DNA from 2 places in the Bacillus cereus group sp. BfR-BA-01430 genome. Region 1 is predicted to be linked to the other one. Evidence: a T-box and tRNA genes for the amino acid it is inferred to sense, from the RefSeq annotation. Region 1 holds a T-box; the other holds one or more tRNA genes.

Region 1 (5,063 bases):
GAATGAAAGTTGAAGGAGAGAGAAGAAAGATGTCAAATGCATACGAAGAGTACATGCGTCAAATGGTAATTCCGATGCGTCAAGAATTAGTGCGTGCTGGATTTGAAGAATTAACAACAGAAGAAGCTGTAACAGAATATATGGAACAAGCAACAGGTACAACATTAGTTGTTGTAAACTCTGTTTGCGGCTGTGCAGCAGGTTTAGCGCGTCCGTCAGCTGGTCAGGCGGTTGTGCGTTCAGAAAAACAACCTGATCATCTTGTAACTGTATTTGCAGGGCAAGATAAAGGAGCAACTGCAAAAATGCGCGAGTATTTTGGAGAGATTCCACCATCTTCACCATCTATGGCTTTATTAAAAGGAAAAGAAGTTGTTCACTTCATTCACCGTCATGAAATTGAAGGTGCAACGATGGAAGAAATTATTCATAACTTAGAACAAGCTTTCGAAAAGCATTGTTAAGGAACGAGGGAGAAGGAATTCTCCCTTTTTCTTTATATATGAGGTGAAAAGAGATGATTGTAACAACAGCAGGACGAACAAATAAAGAAATGACAGTGTATGCAAAAGAGGTAGCAAAAGAATTACAATGCCCTTTTGCCATGCGAGATGAGCTGCCGGTGCATCAATTACATAAGCAGTTTGAAGACGATATACTTGTCGTAGGGAAGAATCGATTAGCCATTTATCCAAACGGAACGGATGAGTCATTCTTTTTTCATCCTAATTCAGCCATGTTTCGTGTGAAAAGGTTGATGAGAGGAGAGCACGATCCATTTGTACAAGCTGCTAAGTTAGAAAAAGGAATGACAGTGTTAGACTGCACACTTGGTATGGCATCAGATAGTATTGTCGCAAGTTATATTGTTGGAAAAGAAGGTGCTGTAACTGGAATTGAAGGGAATCGCTACATGGCCTATATTATGGATAAAGGGTTAAAACAATGGTGTTCGGGCATTCCAGAAATGGATGAAGCGATGCGCCAAATTATCGTGAAGAAAAGTGAGCATTTTCATTTCCTAAAGCACTGTGAAGACAATCGTTACGATGTGGTATATTTAGATCCAATGTTTGAAGAAACCATTGTGGAATCAGATGGAATTCGCGGTTTGAAACATTTTGCGTTATATCATGATATTGCAGATGAAACGATTCGAGAAGCGAAGCGTGTTGCGAAGAAACGAGTTGTTTTAAAAGATCATTTTCGTAGCGAAAGATTTGAGCGACATCATTTTTTTGTATATAAGCGAAAAAGTGCAAAATTTCATTTTGGTGTTATTGAAACTTGCTAATTATTTGAAAAAATGTATAATAGGCAATAATCAATTATATATGATGTCGTAGATGAAGAGAGTAGTCCTTCTTCAGAAGGGAAGCGAGCTAGGGATGGTGTAAGCCTAGTACGGAGAAGAGGATGAAGCGCACTTCGGAGACGCTGCTTGAAGCGAATAGTAGGGTAAGCCGGGGTTCCCTGTCCTCGTTATAAACGGGAAAGTGGTTCAAATTGAACAACAAGGGTGGTACCACGGGTAAAAACTCGTCTCTTTTTTAGAGGCGAGTTTTTTGTGTTTTTTAATAAAAGGAGGGGTAATGTATGGAATACAAAAAACAATTTGCAAAAGCATTAGTAAACAGTTTACATGACGGATTGTCATTAGAAGAAATTACGGCTTTAATCGAAACACCAAAGCAAGATGAATTAGGGGATGCGGCATTTCCGTGTTTTACGCTTGCAAAACAATATAAAAAAGCACCAGCACAAATTGCTAAGGAAATTGCTTCAGAATTAAAAGGGTCATTTTTCACAAAAGTAGAGGCGGCGGGACCGTATGTAAATATATTTTATAACCGTTCTGTTGTCAGTGATCATATATTAAAAACCATTTTAGCTGAAAAAGAAGAATATGGGCAACATCATTTTGGACAGGAAAAGACAGTTGTAATTGATTATTCTTCTCCGAATATCGCGAAACCATTTTCTATGGGACATTTACGTTCAACAATGATTGGGAATGCTTTAAACCATATTGCTGAAAAATGCGGCTATGAAGTTGTCGGTATTAACTATATTGGTGATTGGGGAACGCAGTTCGGAAAGCTTATTACCGCATATAAAAAGTGGGGAAATGAAAATCTTGTCAAAGAAGATCCAATTCGTGAATTATTTCAGTTATACGTTCAATTCCATGAGGAAGTAAAAGGAAATCCAGAGTTAGAAGAAGAGGGGCGTACTTGGTTTAAAAAGTTAGAAGATGACGATGAAGAAGCTGTCTTTTTATGGAATTGGTTTCGCCATGAATCGTTAAAAGAGTTTTCTCTCATTTATGAACTTCTTGGAGTAGAGTTTACAAATTTTCAAGGAGAGTCTTTTTACAACGATAAGATGGATGAATTTGTTGAAATGCTAGAGGAGAAAGGGTTATTAGAGGAATCAGATGGAGCGCAAGTTGTGAATTTAGATGAAGAGAATATGCCGCCATGTTTAATTAGAAAATCTGACGGGGCGACTCTTTATGCTACACGTGATTTAACAGCAGCTGTATATCGTCAAAACACATACGGATTTGATAAGGCGCTTTATGTAGTAGGAGCGGAACAAAGCTTACATTTCACACAATTTTTTACCGTATTAAAACGATTAGGCTACACATGGGTTGAGGGAATGCAGCATGTACCATTTGGTCTTGTTTTAAAAGACGGTAAGAAAATGTCTACACGTAAGGGAAAGGTAGTATTACTAGAAGAAGTACTAGAAGAAGCAATTGCACTTGCTCAGCAACATATTGAAGAGAAAAATCCAAGTTTAAAGCAGAAAGAAGAAGTTGCGAAACAAGTTGGTGTAGGGGCAATCGTTTTCCATGATTTGAAAAACGAACGTATGCACAATATTGAATTTTCATTAGAGAAAATGTTGAAGTTCGAAGGGGAAACAGGTCCATATGTTCAATATACACATGCACGTGCTTGCTCTATTTTAAGAAAAGAACATATAGAATTTGAAACAGCAACATTTGCATTAAATGACGCTTACAGTTGGAATACATTGAAATTATTAAATCAATTTCCACAAGTGATTGAAACAGCTTTCACAAAAAATGAACCCTCTCATATTGCAAAGTATATATTAAATGTAGCACAGGCGTTTAATAAATACTATGGAAATGTACGCATTTTAGAAGACAATCATGAGAAAGAAAGCAGACTTGCACTTGTGTATGCGGTAACGATTGTATTAAAAGAAGGCTTACGTTTACTTGGAATTGGTGCGCCAGAAGAGATGTAAAAGGAGATAAGGGGTAGAATATAAATGAAAGGGAGGAGAAGTTGCGAATTCAGTTGCATTCAGCTAGCTAAATCGCATGATGAGTGGAAAATTCCGAAATTAATGTTGCTTCTTTAGTATAGAGTAAAATATAAGAAAGGTTGAAACCATAGTCAAATTCGTGTATTTTGGCTATGGTTTTTTGCGTTAATATTTGATTTGGTATATTCATTGAGACTTTAGTTTCTTATTTCACGAAAAAACATTGAGAAAATATTACTTTTTCTTTTTATAAGATCATTTACAAAGGTAATGGAATTGCTTTTATAGAATTACTCGTACATTCTGCGTTTATTAGGGAGAGTGATTCTATTGATGAATAAGAAAGTGATAGCGCTCGAGGTGGTTATACCTCTTGTGTTAGGGACGGTATCTACAGCTTCGGCAGTGAAGAAAGAACAAATAAGCCTAGAAAAGTATTCCCCTAAAGAAAAGGCCATAGAATATTTGAAAGAAAATGCAACGCATTATGCGTTGAAGGAAGATTTATCGGATTTACAATATATTTCAGCAACTGAAACGTCAGTAGCCTCATATGTGAGATTTCAACAAGTTGTAAATGATGCTCCTGTATTTTCACGACAAATAACGGTGACAATAAATGGGGCAGGACAAAGTGTGTTAGTAGTTTCTGATTACCAGCCTGTTCAAAAGGTGAAAGAAATAAAGAAAAAGATGAGTGAACAAGAAGCTGAGCAAAAGTCAAAATCATATATATATGGTGCTGAAAATGAAAGTAATGTATGGGCACCAACGACGAAAGAATTTGGATATATCATTGAAGAGGGAGTTGCTATACCGGTATATAAAGTTGTTGTCCATTCTAATAAACCATTTGGTGCTTGGGAAACATTTATTGATGCAGGAAGTGGAAAGCTATTAAAAAAGGTGGATATAAACCGTAAAGTAGAGGGAACTGGTAAAGTATTTTTGCCGAATCCAGTCGTATCAAATGGTAGCTTAACAGGCTTGAAAGATAACAATGATAAAGATTCAGTAGAATTAAATAATCAATTGAAAACGGTTATTTTAAAAGGTTTAGATGGAACGGGTTTTTTAATTGGTGATTATGTAACAATTTCTTCTAAGGCAAAAACAAAATCTACAAATTTTCAATTCAATTACACACGTTCTAATGATAGTTTTGAAGATGTCATGGCATATTATCATATTGATACTTTACAACGTTATATTCAAGGATTGGGGTTTCGGAATATTAACAATCGCTCCATTAAAGCGAATGTAAATGGAACAACGGCTGATAACTCTTTTTATTCTCCCTCAACGAAAGCTTTAACATTTGGAACAGGTGGAGTAGATGATGCAGAGGATGCCGGAATTATTGCGCATGAATATGGACACTCTATCCAAGATAATCAAGTTCCAGGGTTCGGAAGTTCCTTAGAAGGTGGAGCAATGGGGGAAGGATTTGGTGATTTCTTAGGTGCGACATATGAAGATGCTGTATCGGTGACAGAGTATGGGAAAGCTTGTGTTGGAGAATGGGATGCAACAGCTTATTCTAGTTCTGATCCAACATGTCTTCGTCGATTAGATAATAACAAAGTATATCCAAAAGATATGCAAAATGAGGTACATGCAGACGGAGAAATTTGGGCGCAAGGAGATTATGAAATGGCGCAAGCCTTTGGTCGTGATGTAGCGACAAAAATCATTTTACAATCCCATTGGTCATTGACACCAAATGCGACATTCCATGATGGAGGACGAGCAATTAA
Region 2 (5,063 bases), on a different contig from region 1:
CATCGTATGAGCAGGTGTTAGTTTGACAATATCAAACAGGAGTTGACCGATTACACATATGAGACCGCCAATGACGAAAGCCCAGAAAAAAATCATTGCTTTGCACCTCCAAGTTCAATTGATACAGCATGAGCGATACAAGGGATCGTTTCTCCTTGTTGAAAAGTAAGTGGAGAGAGCAAAGCGCCTGTTGCAACGACAAGGATTCGTTTCAACTCTCCTCTTCTCATTCTGTTTAATAAATGTCCGTATACGACAGTTGCGGAACAACCAGGGCCACTTGCACCAGCTAGTACAGGTTGACCTTCTCGGTAAATGAGGATTCCGCAATCTTGAAATTGCTTGCTCGTTATGTTTAGCCCATGTTTATGTAGTAAATCGTAAGCAATTTCACGTCCAACATGTCCAAGGTCGCCTGTTACGATTAAATCATAGTAAGAGACATCGATTTGTCGATCGCGTAAATGGGCTTCAATTGTATCAACAGCGGCGGGAGCCATCGCACCTCCCATATTGAAAGGATCAGTTAGTCCCATATCAACAACACGTCCAATCGTTGCCGATGTTACTTGTGGGCCATTTCCTTGCTTACTTAAAAGAGCAACACCAGCTCCAGTTACAGTCCATTGAGCGGTCGGAGGCTTTTGTCCTCCATATTCCGTTGGATAGCGGAACTGTTTTTCCACTGCGGTATTATGACTTGAAGCACCGGTTAATAAATATTTTGCTCCTTTTGCATTTATAATGCTTGCTCCAAGCGCCAATCCTTCCATAGAGGTCGAACAAGCTCCAAACAATCCGAGATAAGGAGTGCCAAGTGTACGACATGCAAAGCTTGTTGGCGTAATTTGGTTAATTAAATCGCCTGCGAGTACAAACTGAATATCATCTTTACGAAGTTTTGCTTTTTCAATAGCGCGGCTACAAGCTTCCTCAAATAAAATTGTATGTGCTTTTTCATAAGAATCTTGGCCGAGCCATAAGTCTCCATGAAGAGTATCGAAGTCTTCGGGAATTTTGCCATTTGCTTCAAATGGGCCACCGACGACTCCCGTTGAGATAATAACTGGTTTATTTTCAAATACCCATGTTCGGTGTCCTTGTAGCATTTACAACCCTCCCCATTGAACAAGAATGGTTTTAATTAAAGCGATAACAAAAGCTGAAAATACACCAAATAAAATAACGGATCCAGCTAACTTAAACATGTTACCGCCGACGCCGAGAACAAATCCTTCTGTTCGATGCTCAATACAAGCAGCAATAACAGAATTACCAAATCCAGTCACAGGTACTGCTGTCCCAGCTCCGGCGAACTGTCCAAGGCGGTCGTATACTCCAAACCCAGTAAGTAGCATGGAAATAAAAATAAGAGTCGCAACTGTCGGGTTTCCAGCGGAACGCTCAGTAAAATCAAAAAAATGAATGTAAAAAGTTGCAATCAGTTGGCCGATAAAACAAATGAATCCACCAACAAAAAAAGCTTTTATGCAATTTTTTAAAACAGGCCGTTTTGGCTCCCGTTGTTGTTCGAATTTTTTATATTCTTGTTGTACAGGTGTTAAATTTTTATCTTTACTGGACATTTGAATCCTTCCTTTTCCTTTAGAACACGTGTCATTACGTATTAGATTCCATTTCTGTTTGAATGAGTTTCAATTGTTTTTTAATTTTATCTTTGTTTACTCGTTTCTTCTGAATTTTATTTTCCAGCTCATCTAATAGCATAAAGATTTTTCGATCGGTACTGACGTGAACATTAAATGTTGGATATTCATCACTCAGTCGTTTTTTTAGTTTGCTTCGTAAAGATTTTAGTGTAAATCTTTCATGATGTTCTGGTTTGATGGCTATGTAAAGATCTAAATTGGAGTTAACGGCTGTAGCTTGTTCAATCTCTCCCATAGAAAGCGCCATTTTCTTTGCGCCTTGTGAAATAGATTGATTAAAGGATTCCGTGCTCATTTTTGTTAACTCTGGTCCTTCTTTTTTGTCTTGCCTTTTTGTTTCTTCTTTTTTTACTTTTTTATCTAAAGGGCTATTGTCACAGCCAGTACATACACTAAATAGGAGTACGAGTAGTGTAGTGATCACTCCAAGTTTTCTCATAATCATCCTTCCATTTCTATTGCTTTATGTAATTTGTTGAAAAAGGATGATATAGAATCATCCTTTCTCTAGATAAGGTGGTACTTTCATTTATTGTTGTGTATATTGAGGCTCTTCTTGTTGAACTTCTTCTACACGCGGGTTTAAAGAATCGATAATAGATTGCGTTTGTTGTGCAGCTGTTTGGAAAAGCTGTTTTGCTTGTTGATTATCTGTATCAAGAGCGAAGCCTTCTAAACTCGCTTGTGCACTTTTTAAACCTGCTACTGTTTGTTTTAGCTTTGTAATAACAGTCATTGAATAAAGCCTCCTTTTGAATATCAATTCACAAGTTATATTTTGTAAGTGGGAGGAAAAATATGTTTTCCAAATTTAGGTCTATTAAGAGAGGGAATGGAAAATTAACTAAAGTTTATGAATAGGGCAGGGGGATATTGATGATTTGACAATATAAGAAAGATAAAGCAAATAGGAAAGTTGAATGATCAGTAGTCTGCTCTTTTTTTATTGAAATGGAAGAATGCTTCTTGTATAATTAGAGGTATGATTTTACACCTTGGACGAAAACTTTCTTGAGAAATTGTTTAGTCTACAAGTAAAGAACAAAAGAGTTTCAATCTTTGATGTTTCAAAGTTTTCTCATGCGCCCATAGCTCAGCTGGATAGAGCGGTGGTTTCCGGTACCACGTCTGCCGGGGGTTCGAATCCCTCTGGGCGCGTCAAAAAGTCCTAACTTACAATTGTGAGTTAGGACTTTTTTTATGCCAAATATGTTTGAAAATAGGGGAGGCATGAATATGCGGAGAGAATACTTTTTGAAAATACACTTGTTATATCTGATGATAAGATTTACTATTAGTATGTGGTAATAAAATAGTTTTTTTCAATAATATTCATTTTTCAGTTGTAAGAGATAAGTTTCATTAATACATATAAATTAATAATATTTTGGAATGGGTGTCTGCGTTAGGATTCTCCTTTTACCAAACTTATTGTACAATAGAAACAAGGGGGAGATCAGTTTGAAGGCAAGTCTTTTACAAGAACAAAGCTTACGTTTGGCAATGACACAAGAGTTGAGGCAAGCGATTACAATGCTCCAGTATAACGTGCAAGAATTATCGGAGTTTTTGTATGAGCAATCGCTAGAGAATCCCCTTATTGAGTTAGGTTGTTTTGAGAGGGAAAGAAAAAAGAGCTCTAGCAAAAGTAAAAGTACGAGCAAGCAAGTTGATAATCAAATGGAGATCTACAGTGTGGATTCTAAAACGATTCAACAACATTTATTGAATCAAATACAGTATTATAAAATAGATGAAGAGCATCGGAAGACAGCTTCTTTCATTATTATGAATCTGGATGAAAATGGGTATCTAGAAGAAACGAATGAAGAATTAGCTGAACTACTTACCATGCCCATCGATGTCGTCGAACGTTCTGTGGAGATTGTCCAATCACTAGAGCCAGCAGGGGTAGGAGCGCGGAATATTCAAGAGTGTCTAGCAATCCAATTGAAGCGCTTACAAAAAAAAGATGTACTTGCGGAGATGATTGTAGGTGAATATTTTTCTTATTTTGTGAAGAAAGATTGGCGAAAACTAATCCAATTGATGAAATGTAATAATGAAGAATTACAAGAGGCGGTTGATTGTATTACATCATTACAACCGAAGCCCGGACTTGCATTTTCATCTGAAAAGCCATTATATATCGTTCCTGATATGGCAGTGAAAAAAGAGGGAGAACGGCTTATTTTACAAATGAATGAAAGAAATATGCCGAGAATTGAAATTCATTCAGAATATAGCGCACTTCTGAATAATAGTGAGAGTGAAGTTGCTTCTTATGTTTCTGAGAAGTATCAGCATGTGCAATGGATTATGCGCAGTTTGAAACAGCGGAAACAAACGCTTTTACAAGTGATGGAAATTATTATGAAGAAGCAACATGATTTCTTTTGGAAAGGGCCGGAACATTTAAAGCCGCTTTCTTTGAAAGAAGTAGCGGAAGAGTTAAGCGTACATGAATCTACGATTAGTCGTGCTACACGTAACAAATATGTACAAACGCAATATGGGTTATTTGAGATGAAATCATTCTTTAGTAATGCAGTCATTACAACAGAAGATGAAGCAATCTCTACAAAACGTGTAAAACAATTGATTCAGACGCTTATAGAAAAGGAAAATAAAAAAAAGCCACTTTCAGATCAAAAAATTTCAAAATTATTAGAAGAAGAGCATGAGATTGTAATTTCAAGAAGAACGGTCGCGAAATATCGGGAACAAATGCACATTCCGGCATCTTCTTTGAGAAAAACAATTGGATAGGTGAAGAAGATGAAGATTATTTTATATACGAAAACAGACTGTGGTCTTTGTGTAAAGGCAAAACAAGTTTTGAAGGAAGTACAAAAGGTATATTCTTTTCACCTCGAGGAAATAGATATATATGACAACGAGGAGCTTTTAGAGGAGTACCAAATGATGATTCCGGTTGTAGAAATTGATGGAGAACAGGTAGGATATGGCGTGATTCACAGAGATGTCATAATAAACTATATAAACAAGTCAGTTAAGAGTTGAATAAGTTTCTATCTCCTGTTACAATAATACACGTAGCAGGGATTATTTTTTTAAGCCATGTGGGACACAAAATGTCACTGCGGGACATAAAGTGACCATATAGTAAATGAACCAATGTAGTGAGGAGAAATGATATGCGCTCATGGATTCAGAACATGAAAAAATTATTACCCGATTTGCTACCGGTTATGCAAACAAGAATGCAAATTCTTCAGCACATTCGTCTCATGCAGCCGATTGGAAGAAGAAATTTATCTGCAAGTCTTAGCATGACAGAACGAGTATTGCGAAGTGAAGTACAAGTTTTGAAAGAACAAAACTTAGTTCACGTCGCTTCTTCTGGGATGACTTTAACAGAAGAAGGAACAG

The links. A T-box is a leader RNA that pairs with one kind of tRNA and senses whether it is charged. The one in region 1 lies ahead of argS (arginine--tRNA ligase), so its partner is inferred to be a tRNA-Arg.
Region 2: it encodes a tRNA-Arg, which carries the amino acid that the T-box ahead of argS (arginine--tRNA ligase) is inferred to sense. The anticodon was not compared.

The regions. Positions count from the first base shown of each region.
Region 1 is NZ_JAKUEW010000008.1:160,246-165,308, forward strand. Features, by position in the region: gene MR058_RS15075 (BrxA/BrxB family bacilliredoxin) at 30-464, shown strand; gene MR058_RS15080 (class I SAM-dependent methyltransferase) at 518-1,294, shown strand; T-box leader at 1,335-1,550, shown strand; gene argS (arginine--tRNA ligase) at 1,597-3,285, shown strand; gene MR058_RS15090 (M36 family metallopeptidase) at 3,637-5,063, shown strand, end outside.
Region 2 is NZ_JAKUEW010000004.1:43,521-48,583, forward strand. Features, by position in the region: gene spoVAE (stage V sporulation protein AE) at 1-96, opposite strand, end outside; gene spoVAD (stage V sporulation protein AD) at 93-1,109, opposite strand; gene spoVAC (stage V sporulation protein AC) at 1,110-1,586, opposite strand; gene MR058_RS10095 (YhcN/YlaJ family sporulation lipoprotein) at 1,621-2,109, opposite strand; gene MR058_RS10100 (DUF1657 domain-containing protein) at 2,200-2,406, opposite strand; tRNA gene MR058_RS10105 (tRNA-Arg) at 2,753-2,828, shown strand; gene rpoN (RNA polymerase factor sigma-54) at 3,132-4,439, shown strand; gene MR058_RS10115 (glutaredoxin family protein) at 4,449-4,694, shown strand; gene cggR (sugar-binding transcriptional regulator) at 4,829-5,063, shown strand, end outside.